3 regions of the Stenotrophomonas sp. WZN-1 genome follow, and region 3 is predicted to be linked to each of the others. Evidence: predicted binding sites of a transcription regulator. Region 3 holds the regulator's gene; each other region holds the start of a gene.
What was found. Region 3 encodes HrcA, which represses chaperone genes, less so after heat shock. Its sites were predicted from a motif close to TTNGCACTCNNNNNNNNNGAGTGCNAA; they were not measured.
Positions count from the first base shown of each region.

Region 1: a site for HrcA is predicted at 1,500-1,526, ahead of CCR98_RS18675 (co-chaperone GroES). Genes of this name have one in related genera too.
Region 2: a site for HrcA is predicted at 1,539-1,565, ahead of rpoH (RNA polymerase sigma factor RpoH). Genes of this name have one in related genera too.

Region 1 covers NZ_CP021768.1:3,997,500-4,000,775, reverse strand. The annotation lists gene CCR98_RS18680 (endonuclease) at 1-1,214, opposite strand, end outside; gene CCR98_RS18675 (co-chaperone GroES) at 1,573-1,860, shown strand; gene groL (chaperonin GroEL) at 1,942-3,276, shown strand, end outside.
Region 2 covers NZ_CP021768.1:4,035,650-4,038,925, reverse strand. The annotation lists gene CCR98_RS18865 (response regulator) at 1-588, shown strand, start outside; gene ung (uracil-DNA glycosylase) at 585-1,298, shown strand; gene rpoH (RNA polymerase sigma factor RpoH) at 1,577-2,452, shown strand; gene purD (phosphoribosylamine--glycine ligase) at 2,604-3,276, opposite strand, start outside.
Region 3 covers NZ_CP021768.1:1,820,366-1,823,641, forward strand. The annotation lists gene recN (DNA repair protein RecN) at 1-731, opposite strand, end outside; gene hrcA (heat-inducible transcriptional repressor HrcA) at 847-1,911, shown strand; gene grpE (nucleotide exchange factor GrpE) at 1,975-2,490, shown strand; gene dnaK (molecular chaperone DnaK) at 2,676-3,276, shown strand, end outside.

The DNA of each region.
Region 1 (3,276 bases), 2.2 Mb from region 3:
GTGGCAAAGCCCAGCGAGTTCGGCCAGGTGTGCTCGCGGTTGTACTTCAGGCCACTGCCGCTGCCGGCGCGATCGGTCACCTTGGCGTAGCTGTGGTTGCGATACGCATCGAGGATCCTGCCGGCATTGTTCGGATCCTCGTCGGCGATTTCCAGGATGGTCCAGGTGCTGGTGCCCGAGCCGCTGTACGGGTAGGCGGTGTGGCCCTTGATGGTGGCGTGCAGCGAGCAGCGCAGCTGGCTGGGGCTGCTGGTGTTGACCTTGGAGTAGTAGCCGGCCGGCACGCCCGGGTTGCCCGGGTCCGGATTGCCGCCGGTGCTGGCCACGGTGAAGGCGATGCGGCTGTCGGCGGCCGGGTGCGCGCCCTGCAGGTCGGTGATGCGCGCGGCGCGGATGTCGAAGCGGCAGGCTTCACCGGCCACCAGCGCAGTGTTGGTGGACAGCTTCACGCTGCGGCCGCTGGCCGGGAAGGTCAGCGGCACGCTGCCGGAGGTGCCGCAGCTCAGGGCGAAGGCGCCACTGGCCAGGTTCACCGTCTCGCTGAACACCACTTCCAGGTCGGCGGCGGCCGGGAAGGTGCTGCTGCCCTGCGCCGGGGTGGTGGTGGACACCGACGGCGGCGTGTTCGGGCCCGGAGTGCCGCCACCGCTGAAGGTCTGGCCGTTGTTGCAGCTGCCGAATGTCTGCCTGGCCGACTCGGCCCAGGTGAAGTGGGCGTACTGGCTGCCACTGCCGGTCAGTTGCAGCGAGGTGCCCGGAGCCGTGCTGTTGGTCTCGGCCACCGGAATGTTCTGGCTGGTCATGCCGGCGGCAGGGCCACCGGAGGCGGTGATGGCGCCCTCGTAGCTGAGGAACTGGACCACCTTGCCGCTGGCATCGACCAGGGCGATGCCGTCATTCGGGCCGTTCTGCAGGCCGTTGGTCGGGTAGTTGACCACGGCGATGGTCGCGCTGCCGCAGCCCGCGGCGCTACCGGCAGGCACCGGGTTGTTGGCGTAGACCACGGCCGCCGACGGATTGCTGCCGTTGTAGAGGTACAGGCGGTAGCCGGACAGGTCCTCACCGGCGGTGGCCACGACCTCGATCGCTTCGCCGACGTCGCCGGCGGCGGTGCTGTCGTCGTAGTGCAGTTCATTGATGAAGACCTCGGCCTGGGCCGGCGCAGCGGCCAGGGCCAGCAGGCAGGCGGCGGCAAGCGGGGACAGCAATCGCATCGACTACTCCTTGTGATTGGGAATGCGCGGCCGAGCCTAAGGCCGATCCAGTGACACTTTGTCGTAAATGAACGTCAGATATCTGACAGTGCGACGCGGGTCACCAAATGTCGAGGGTTTTGGACGCGGGGTTGTCGCATTGCACCGGCCTGAATGCCTTCACGCAGGGCGGGAATCCGCGCATCCCGGGGCGGCGAAAAATTTTCCTCGCCCGGCCTTGAAAGGTCCGGGCGCAGCTCCATCTCTGTCCTGCTCCCGATTCATCGGGCTTTTTCGCGAGCAATGCTGGCAGTCACCTGGGGTGAGTGCTAACATCGCCGGACTTTTTTAGACCAATCAATAACTTAAGAGGTCTCTCATGAGCATCAAGCCGCTGCACGACCGCGTTGTGGTCAAGCCGATCGAAGCCGACGAAATCTCCGCCGGTGGCATCGTCATTCCGGATTCGGCCAAGGAAAAGTCCACCAAGGGTGAAGTCGTGGCCGTCGGCCCGGGCAAGCCGCTGGACAACGGCAGCGTGCGCGCTCCGTCGCTGAAGGTCGGCGACAAGGTCATCTATGGCCAGTACGCCGGCAGCTCGTACAAGAGCGAAGGCGTCGAGTACAAGGTCCTGCGCGAAGACGACGTGCTCGCCGTCATCGGCTGAGCCCCGGCGCGACCTGTTTCAACCTGATCCCCAAATCCCAGCCGCCGGGCCTCGTCCGGCGCTACCAATGAGGTAAATGCAATGGCTGCCAAGGATATTCGTTTCGGTGAAGACGCCCGTTCGCGCATGGTGCGCGGCGTCAACGTTCTCGCCAATGCCGTCAAGGCCACCCTGGGCCCGAAGGGCCGCAACGTCGTGCTGGAAAAGAGCTTCGGCGCGCCGACCATCACCAAGGACGGCGTCTCCGTCGCCAAGGAAATCGAACTGGCTGACAAGTTCGAGAACATGGGCGCGCAGATGGTGAAGGAAGTTGCTTCCCGCACCAACGACGACGCTGGCGACGGCACCACCACCGCCACCGTGCTGGCCCAGGCCCTGATCCGCGAAGGCGCCAAGGCTGTGGCCGCCGGCATGAACCCGATGGATCTGAAGCGCGGTATCGACAAAGCCGTCGTGGCCGCCGTTGCCGAACTGAAGACCATCTCCAAGCCGACCGCCGACGACAAGGCGATTGCCCAGGTCGGTACCATCTCGGCCAACTCGGACGAGTCGATCGGCCAGATCATCGCCGACGCGATGAAGGAAGTCGGCAAGGAAGGCGTGATCACCGTTGAAGAAGGCTCGGGCCTGGACAACGAGCTGGACGTGGTCAAGGGCATGCAGTTCGACCGCGGCTACCTGTCCCCGTACTTCATCAACAACCAGCAGTCGCAGACCGCTGACCTGGATGACCCGTTCATCCTGCTGCACGACAAGAAGATCTCCAACGTCCGTGACCTGCTGCCGGTGCTGGAAGGCGTCGCCAAGGCCGGCAAGCCGCTGCTGATCGTGGCCGAGGAAGTCGAAGGCGAAGCGCTGGCCACCCTGGTGGTCAACACCATCCGTGGCATCGTCAAGGTCGTGGCCGTCAAGGCGCCGGGCTTCGGCGACCGTCGCAAGGCGATGCTGGAAGACATGGCCGTGCTGACCGGCGGCACCGTGATCTCCGAAGAAGTCGGCCTGTCGCTGGAAAAGGCCACCATCAAGGACCTGGGCCGCGCCAAGAAGGTGCAGGTCTCCAAGGAAAACACCACCATCATCGATGGCGTGGGTGACAAGGCTGCCGTCGATGCACGCGTCGGCCAGATCAAGACCCAGATCCAGGACACCTCCTCGGATTACGATCGCGAGAAGCTGCAGGAACGCGTGGCCAAGCTGGCTGGCGGCGTTGCCGTGATCAAGGTCGGCGCGTCGACCGAAATCGAAATGAAGGAAAAGAAGGATCGCGTCGACGACGCCCTGCACGCCACCCGTGCCGCCGTTGAAGAAGGCGTGGTCCCGGGCGGCGGCGTTGCCCTGGTCCGTGCGGTCACCGCACTGGCCGGCCTGAAGGGTGCCAACGAAGACCAGAACCACGGCATCCAGATCGCCCTGCGC
Region 2 (3,276 bases), 2.2 Mb from region 3:
GGCCAGGCCTATGTGCCGGTGATCGTGGTTTCCGGCGATGCCCAGCAGCACCTGGAGCAGCGCCGCTTCACCGAGTACGTCACCGACTATTTCGACAAGGCGCTGGGCCATGAGGCACTGGCGACCTTCATCCGCGGCTACGTGCAGCCGCAGACCATTCCCGGCGCCACCATCCTCTACATCGAGGACAGCCGCGTGGTGGCCGAGGCCACCAAGCGCATGCTGGAACGCCAGCAGTTGAACGTGCTGCACGTGGTCAGCGCCGAAGAAGCGTTCACCCTGCTCACCGCCGAGTCGCTGGGCCGCAGTCGCCATCGCATCGACCTGGTGCTGACCGACGTCACCCTGAAGGGCGAACTGAGCGGTCGCGACGTGGTGCAGCGTGTGCGCGTGGACTTCGGCTACGGCAAGCGCCGCCTGCCGGTGCTGGTGATGACCGGCGACGGCAATCCGCACAACCAGACCGGGCTGCTGCAGTCCGGTGCCAACGACCTGGTGTTGAAGCCGATCGAAGAACGGCTGCTGGTCACCAAGGTGCTGTTCCAGCTGCGGCTGGCCCGATTGAACGATGGACCCCTGTTGCGATGATGGATGAAGTAGCCGACACCCCGACGATCCAGCTGGAACCGAGCTGGAAGCTGCATGTCGGCGATTACCTGTTGCAGCCGCAGATGCGCGAGCTGTCCAGCTTCCTGCGCCAGCGCAAGGCCGGTGGCGCGGCGGTGTTCCCGCCCGGCCCGCAGATCTTCGCCGCGTTCGACGCCACGCCGTTCGAGCAGGTGAAGGTGGTGATCCTCGGGCAGGACCCGTACCACGGCCGTGGCCAGGCGCACGGCCTGAGTTTCTCGGTGCCGCCGGGCGTGCCGGTGCCGCCGTCGCTGCTGAACATCTACAAGGAGATCGAGAGCGATCTCGGTATCCCGCGTCCGGACCATGGCTGCCTGATTCCATGGGCGCAGCGTGGCGTGCTGCTGCTCAATGCGGTGCTGACGGTGGAGGAGGGCAAGGCCGGTGCGCACCAGGGGCGCGGCTGGGAAGGCTTTACTGACCACGTGGTGGACGTGCTCAACCGCGAGCGCGAAGGGCTGGTGTTCATGCTCTGGGGCGCCTATGCGCAGCAGAAGGGCAAGGTCATCGATACCCGCCGCCACCGCGTGCTGAAGTCGCCGCATCCGTCGCCGCTGTCGGCCCACCGTGGCTTCCTCGGCTGCCGGCATTTCTCGATGGCCAACGAGTACCTGCAGCGCCGCAGCCAGGTCCCGATCGACTGGTCGCTGCCGCCGCGTTCGGCGCTCTGAGCCCTGGCGGGTGACCGGGCCTGAACACCCGGCAACGTCCCCGGACCTGAATGGGTCCTGCGAACGGCCCGTTCAGCTCCGCTTGACCGGAATCGGCCGGTTTCCAGTAGGTAATTGTTTGAATTCCAAGGGATTGTGAATCCCGAAAAGCGTGCTCGCCACTGTCATCAAATCGCGCTACGGTAGGGCACTGTTTGGGACCAGTGTTGCATCAATGGGACGCTGGAACTTTTTCCTCCTTTAGCAGTCCAAATGCCGGACTGCTAAGATGGGTGCCTATGAGCCAGAACACCTCTACTGCCCTTGTGGCAAACAATCTCCCGATTCCCAGTGCGCTCGGTTCGCTGGACGCCTACATCGGTGCCGTGCACCAGATCCCGGTGCTGTCGGTCGATGACGAACAGGACCTGGCCCGTCGCTTCCGCGACGGCAACGATCTGGACGCTGCCCGCGAGCTGGTGCATTCGCACCTGCGCTTTGTGGTGCATGTGGCCCGCGGCTACAACGGCTACGGCCTTGCCCTGGGCGACCTGATCCAGGAAGGCAACATCGGCCTGATGAAGGCGGTCAAGCGCTTCGACCCGGACATGGGCGTGCGCCTGGTCTCCTTTGCCGTGCACTGGATCCGTGCCGAGATGCACGAGTTCATCCTGAAGAACTGGCGCATCGTGAAGGTCGCCACCACCAAGGCACAGCGCAAGCTGTTCTTCAACCTGCGCAAGTCGAAGACGCGCCTGGGCTGGATGAACGCGGCTGAGGTGAGCGCGGTGGCCAAGGACCTGAACGTGTCCGAGCGTGAGGTCATGGAAATGGAGTCGCGGCTGTCCGGTCGCGATATCGGTTTCGATGCGCCGACCGACGAGGACAACGAGCACGCGCCGCCGTCGCCGGCCGCGTTCCTGGTCGCCAACGACGAAGACCCGTCGATGGCCTACGAACGTGCCGACAGCGAAGACAACCAGATGCAGCTGCTGCGCGAAGGCTTGGCCGAGCTGGACGCCCGCTCGCGCGACATCATCCGCCGCCGCTGGCTGGACGCGGACAGCAAGGTGACGCTGCAGGAGCTGGCCGACGAGTACGGCGTGTCGGCCGAGCGCATCCGCCAGGTTGAAGCGAATGCGCTGAAGAAGATGAAGGCGCTGTTCACCGCGTAAGCGGGAGGGCGTTGAAGCAATGAAAAGGCCCGGCATTGCCGGGCTTTTTCTTTTTGGTGGCGTTCTCATCCACGCATGGCGTGGATCCACCCAAGCTGTGCAATACCAGTAGATCCACGCCATGCGTGGATGCCCTGGTACCGCACCTGCCTCAGCCCTCGCGTGCGATCGCGCGCCAGCCGATGTCGTTGCGGTGGAATTCGTTGGCCCAGCTGATCTTGGCCACGCCGGCATAGGCGTTGGCCTGCGCATCGCGCACGCTGTCGCCCAGCGCCGCCACGCACAGCACGCGGCCGCCGGCACTGAGCACCTGGCCCTGCGTATCCAATGCCGTACCGGCATGGAACACCTTGGCACTGGCCGGCACATCGTCCAGGCCGGAAATCACGTCGCCGGTGATCGGCGATTCCGGGTATGGCCTGGCGGCCAGCACCACGCCCAGCGACGGGCGTGCGTCCCAGTGCGCTTCCACCTGGTCCAGGCGGCCGTCGATGGCGGCTTCCACCAGCTCCACCAGGTCCGACTGCAGGCGCAGCATCACCGGCTGGGTTTCCGGATCGCCGAAGCGCACGTTGAATTCGATCACCTTCGGCGCGCCGCTGGCATCGATCATCAGGCCGGCGTAAAGGAAGCCGGTGAACGGGATGCCGTCGGCGATCATGCCCTGCACGGTGGGGTTCACCACCTCGCGCATCACCCGTGCATGCACCTCCGGGGTCACCACCGGGGCCGGCGAATAGGCGCCCATGCCGCCGGTGTTCGGGCCGGTATCGCCGTCGCCGACGCGCTTGTGGTCCTGCGAGGTGGCCATCGGCAGCGCATGC
Region 3 (3,276 bases):
AGGTCCAGCGCGGAACTGCCGTCGTCACCATTGAGCTGGTTGCTGGCCGCCTGGCAGGCGCTCAGCAGGGCGCTGGCATGGGCCTGGCGGCGGTGGCTGGCACCGAGTGCGACGATCGACTCTGGTTCCAGGTCTTCGCGGTCCAGCTCGCGCAGCTGGTGTTCCAGGAAGCCGATCCGGTCACTGACGTCGCCCTGTTGCGACAGCGCCAGCGATTCGTCGACCAGCGCCTGCCATGCGGCAGCGGCGCGGCGCACCTGGCGGCGCTCGACCGCGTTGCCGGCATAGGCATCCAGCAGGGCCAGCTGCGATGGGCGCGCCAGCAGGGCCTGCTGTTCGTGCTGGCCATGGATCTCCACCAGCAGAGAGGCCAGGTCGCCCAGCTGCGCCAGGGTCACCGGGCGGCCATTGATCCAGGCCCGCGAGCCGCCGTCGGCACGGATCACCCGGCGCAGCTGGCATTGTTCCTCGTCGTCCAGCTCGTTGTCGGCCAGCCACTGGCGCGCAGCCTGCAGCTGCTCCAGCGCGAACTCGGCCGAAAGCTCGGCGCGCGCGGCACCGTGGCGGACCACGCCGCTGTCGGCGCGCAGGCCGGACAGAAAGCCCAGGGCGTCGACCATCAGCGACTTGCCGGCGCCGGTCTCGCCTGAAACCACGGTCATGCCTGGCCCGAACTCCAGTTCGGTGGCGCGGACGACGGCGAAATCCTTGATCGAAAGATGTCTGAGCATGGGTAAGGGGGTGTCAGCAGCCGCGCAAAGCTAGCACGCGGGCGCGGGAGGTCCAATGACTTGCCAAGGCGATGCGCCGCCATTATCTAGTGTCCGTGTCTCACAGGTTGATTCCATGCACGGTTCTCCCGACCAGCTTGCCCCGCGTGCGCGCCATCTGTTGCGCACGCTGATCGCGCGCTACATCCAGGACGGTGAGCCGGTCGGCTCGCAGACGCTGGCGCGCGTGGCCGGCCTGGAGGTCAGCCCGGCCACCATCCGCAACATCCTCGGTGACCTGGAAGACCTGGGGCTGCTGGCCTCGCCGCATACCTCGGCCGGGCGCATCCCGACCGCGCATGGTTACCGGGTGTTCGTCGACAGCCTGTTGCAGATGCAGCCGCCGGGCGAGGGCGAGCTGGCCAGGTTGCGCCAGGAACTGGCCGGCGGCGGCAGCACCCAGGCACTGCTCGGCAGCGCCTCGGAGCTGCTGTCGGCGATGAGCCACTTCGTCGGCGTGGTCAGCGCCCCGCGGCGCGAGCAGTTCGCCTTCCGCCAGATCGATTTCGTGGCGCTGGACGGGCGCCGGGTGCTGGCGATCCTGGTGTTTGCCGACAACGAGGTGCAGAACCGCGTCATCGAGACCCGCCAGGAGTTCGCGCCGGGGCAGCTGGAACAGGTGGCCAACTACCTCAATGCCCATTTCGCCGGCCTGCCGATGGCCGAGATCCGTACCCGCCTGCTGCTGGAGCTGCGTGATGCCCGCTCGGAGCTGGAGCAGCTGCTGGCGCACAGCATCGAACTGGCCGAGCAGGCCCTGCAGCCGGCGGCCGACGACATGCTGGTGGCCGGCCAGACCCGCCTGATGGGGGTGCAGGACCTGTCCGACCTGGAGCGCCTGCGCGAGCTGTTCGAGCTGTTCTCCAGCAAGCGCGAGATCCTGCAGTTGCTGGAGCGCACCATCCAGGCCCCAGGGGTGCGCATCTTCATTGGCGAAGAGACCGGGATGATGCCGTTGCAGGGCGTCTCGCTGGTCACCGCCCCCTATACCGCCAATGGCCAGGTGCTGGGCGTGCTGGGCGTGATCGGCCCCAAGCGGATGGCCTACGACCGCATGATCCCGCTGGTCCAGGCCACCGCCGATGTGCTTGGCGCGGCCTTTTCGCCGGCCGGGCGCACTCCCGGAACATCCGACGCTTGAAACGCAGCATCCCGCCCACACTAGGGTGGGTGGAGGCGGAGACTGACCGCCAGGGACCCAGACATGAACCACGAACATCCAGATATCGAATCCCAGCAGACTGCCGCCGATGCGGCCGCCGCCGCCGGCATCAACGACGAAGTGGAGCGCCTGCGCGGCGAAATCGAGCAGATCAAGGCCGATGCGCTGCGTGAGCGCGCCGACCTCGAGAACCAGCGCAAGCGCGTTGCCCGTGACATCGAGCAGGCCCGCAAGTTCGCCAACGAGAAGCTGCTGGGCGAGCTGCTGCCGGTATTCGACAGCCTGGATGCCGGCCTGAAGGCTGCCGGCGATGACCCGCATCCGCTGCGCGAGGGCCTGGAGCTGACCTACAAGCAGCTGCTGAAGGTTGCCGCCGACAATGGCCTGGTCCTGCTGGACCCGACCGGCCAGCCGTTCAACCCGGAGCACCACCAGGCGATCAGCCAGGTGCCGGCCCCGGGCGCCGCTCCCGGCACCGTGGTGACCGTGTTCCAGAAGGGCTACCTGCTCAACGAGCGCCTGCTGCGGCCGGCGCTGGTGGTGGTGGCCGCCGACTGACCCGGCCGGGCCAGCGACGGCCCACCGCGATCGGGTAGCGCCGGGCCATGCCCGGCGAACCTTGAACGGTTGAACACAGCGTTCGGGAGATGGCTTGAATGTTCCACGAGCCTCCCCCACATCGTATTCATCCGCCGGCCGAACGGCCGGACTGACCCCAACAAGCATCCTCAGGAGTCTCCCCCATGGGCAAGATCATTGGTATCGACCTCGGCACCACCAACTCGTGCGTGGCGATCATGGACGGCGGCAAGGCCCGCGTCATCGAGAATTCGGAAGGCGATCGCACCACCCCGTCGATCGTCGCCTACACCAAGGACGGCGAAGTCCTGGTGGGCGCCTCGGCCAAGCGCCAGGCCGTCACCAACCCGAAGAACACCTTCTACGCGGTGAAGCGCCTGATCGGCCGCAAGTTCACCGACGCCGAAGTGCAGAAGGACATCGCCCACGTCCCGTACGGCATCCTGGCCCATGACAACGGCGACGCCTGGGTGTCGACCAGCGACGGCAAGAAGATGGCCCCGCAGGAAATCTCGGCCAAGGTGCTGGAAAAGATGAAGAAGACCGCCGAGGACTTCCTCGGTGAGAAGGTCACCGAAGCGGTCATCACCGTGCCGGCCTACTTCAACGACAGCCAGCGCCAGGCGACCAAGGACGCCGGCCGCATCGCCGGCCTGGACGTCAAGCGCATCATCAACGAGCCGACCGCGGCCGCGCTGGCCTATGGCCTGGACAAGGGCGACAACAAGGATCGCAAGATCGTGGTGTACGACCTGGGCGGCGGCA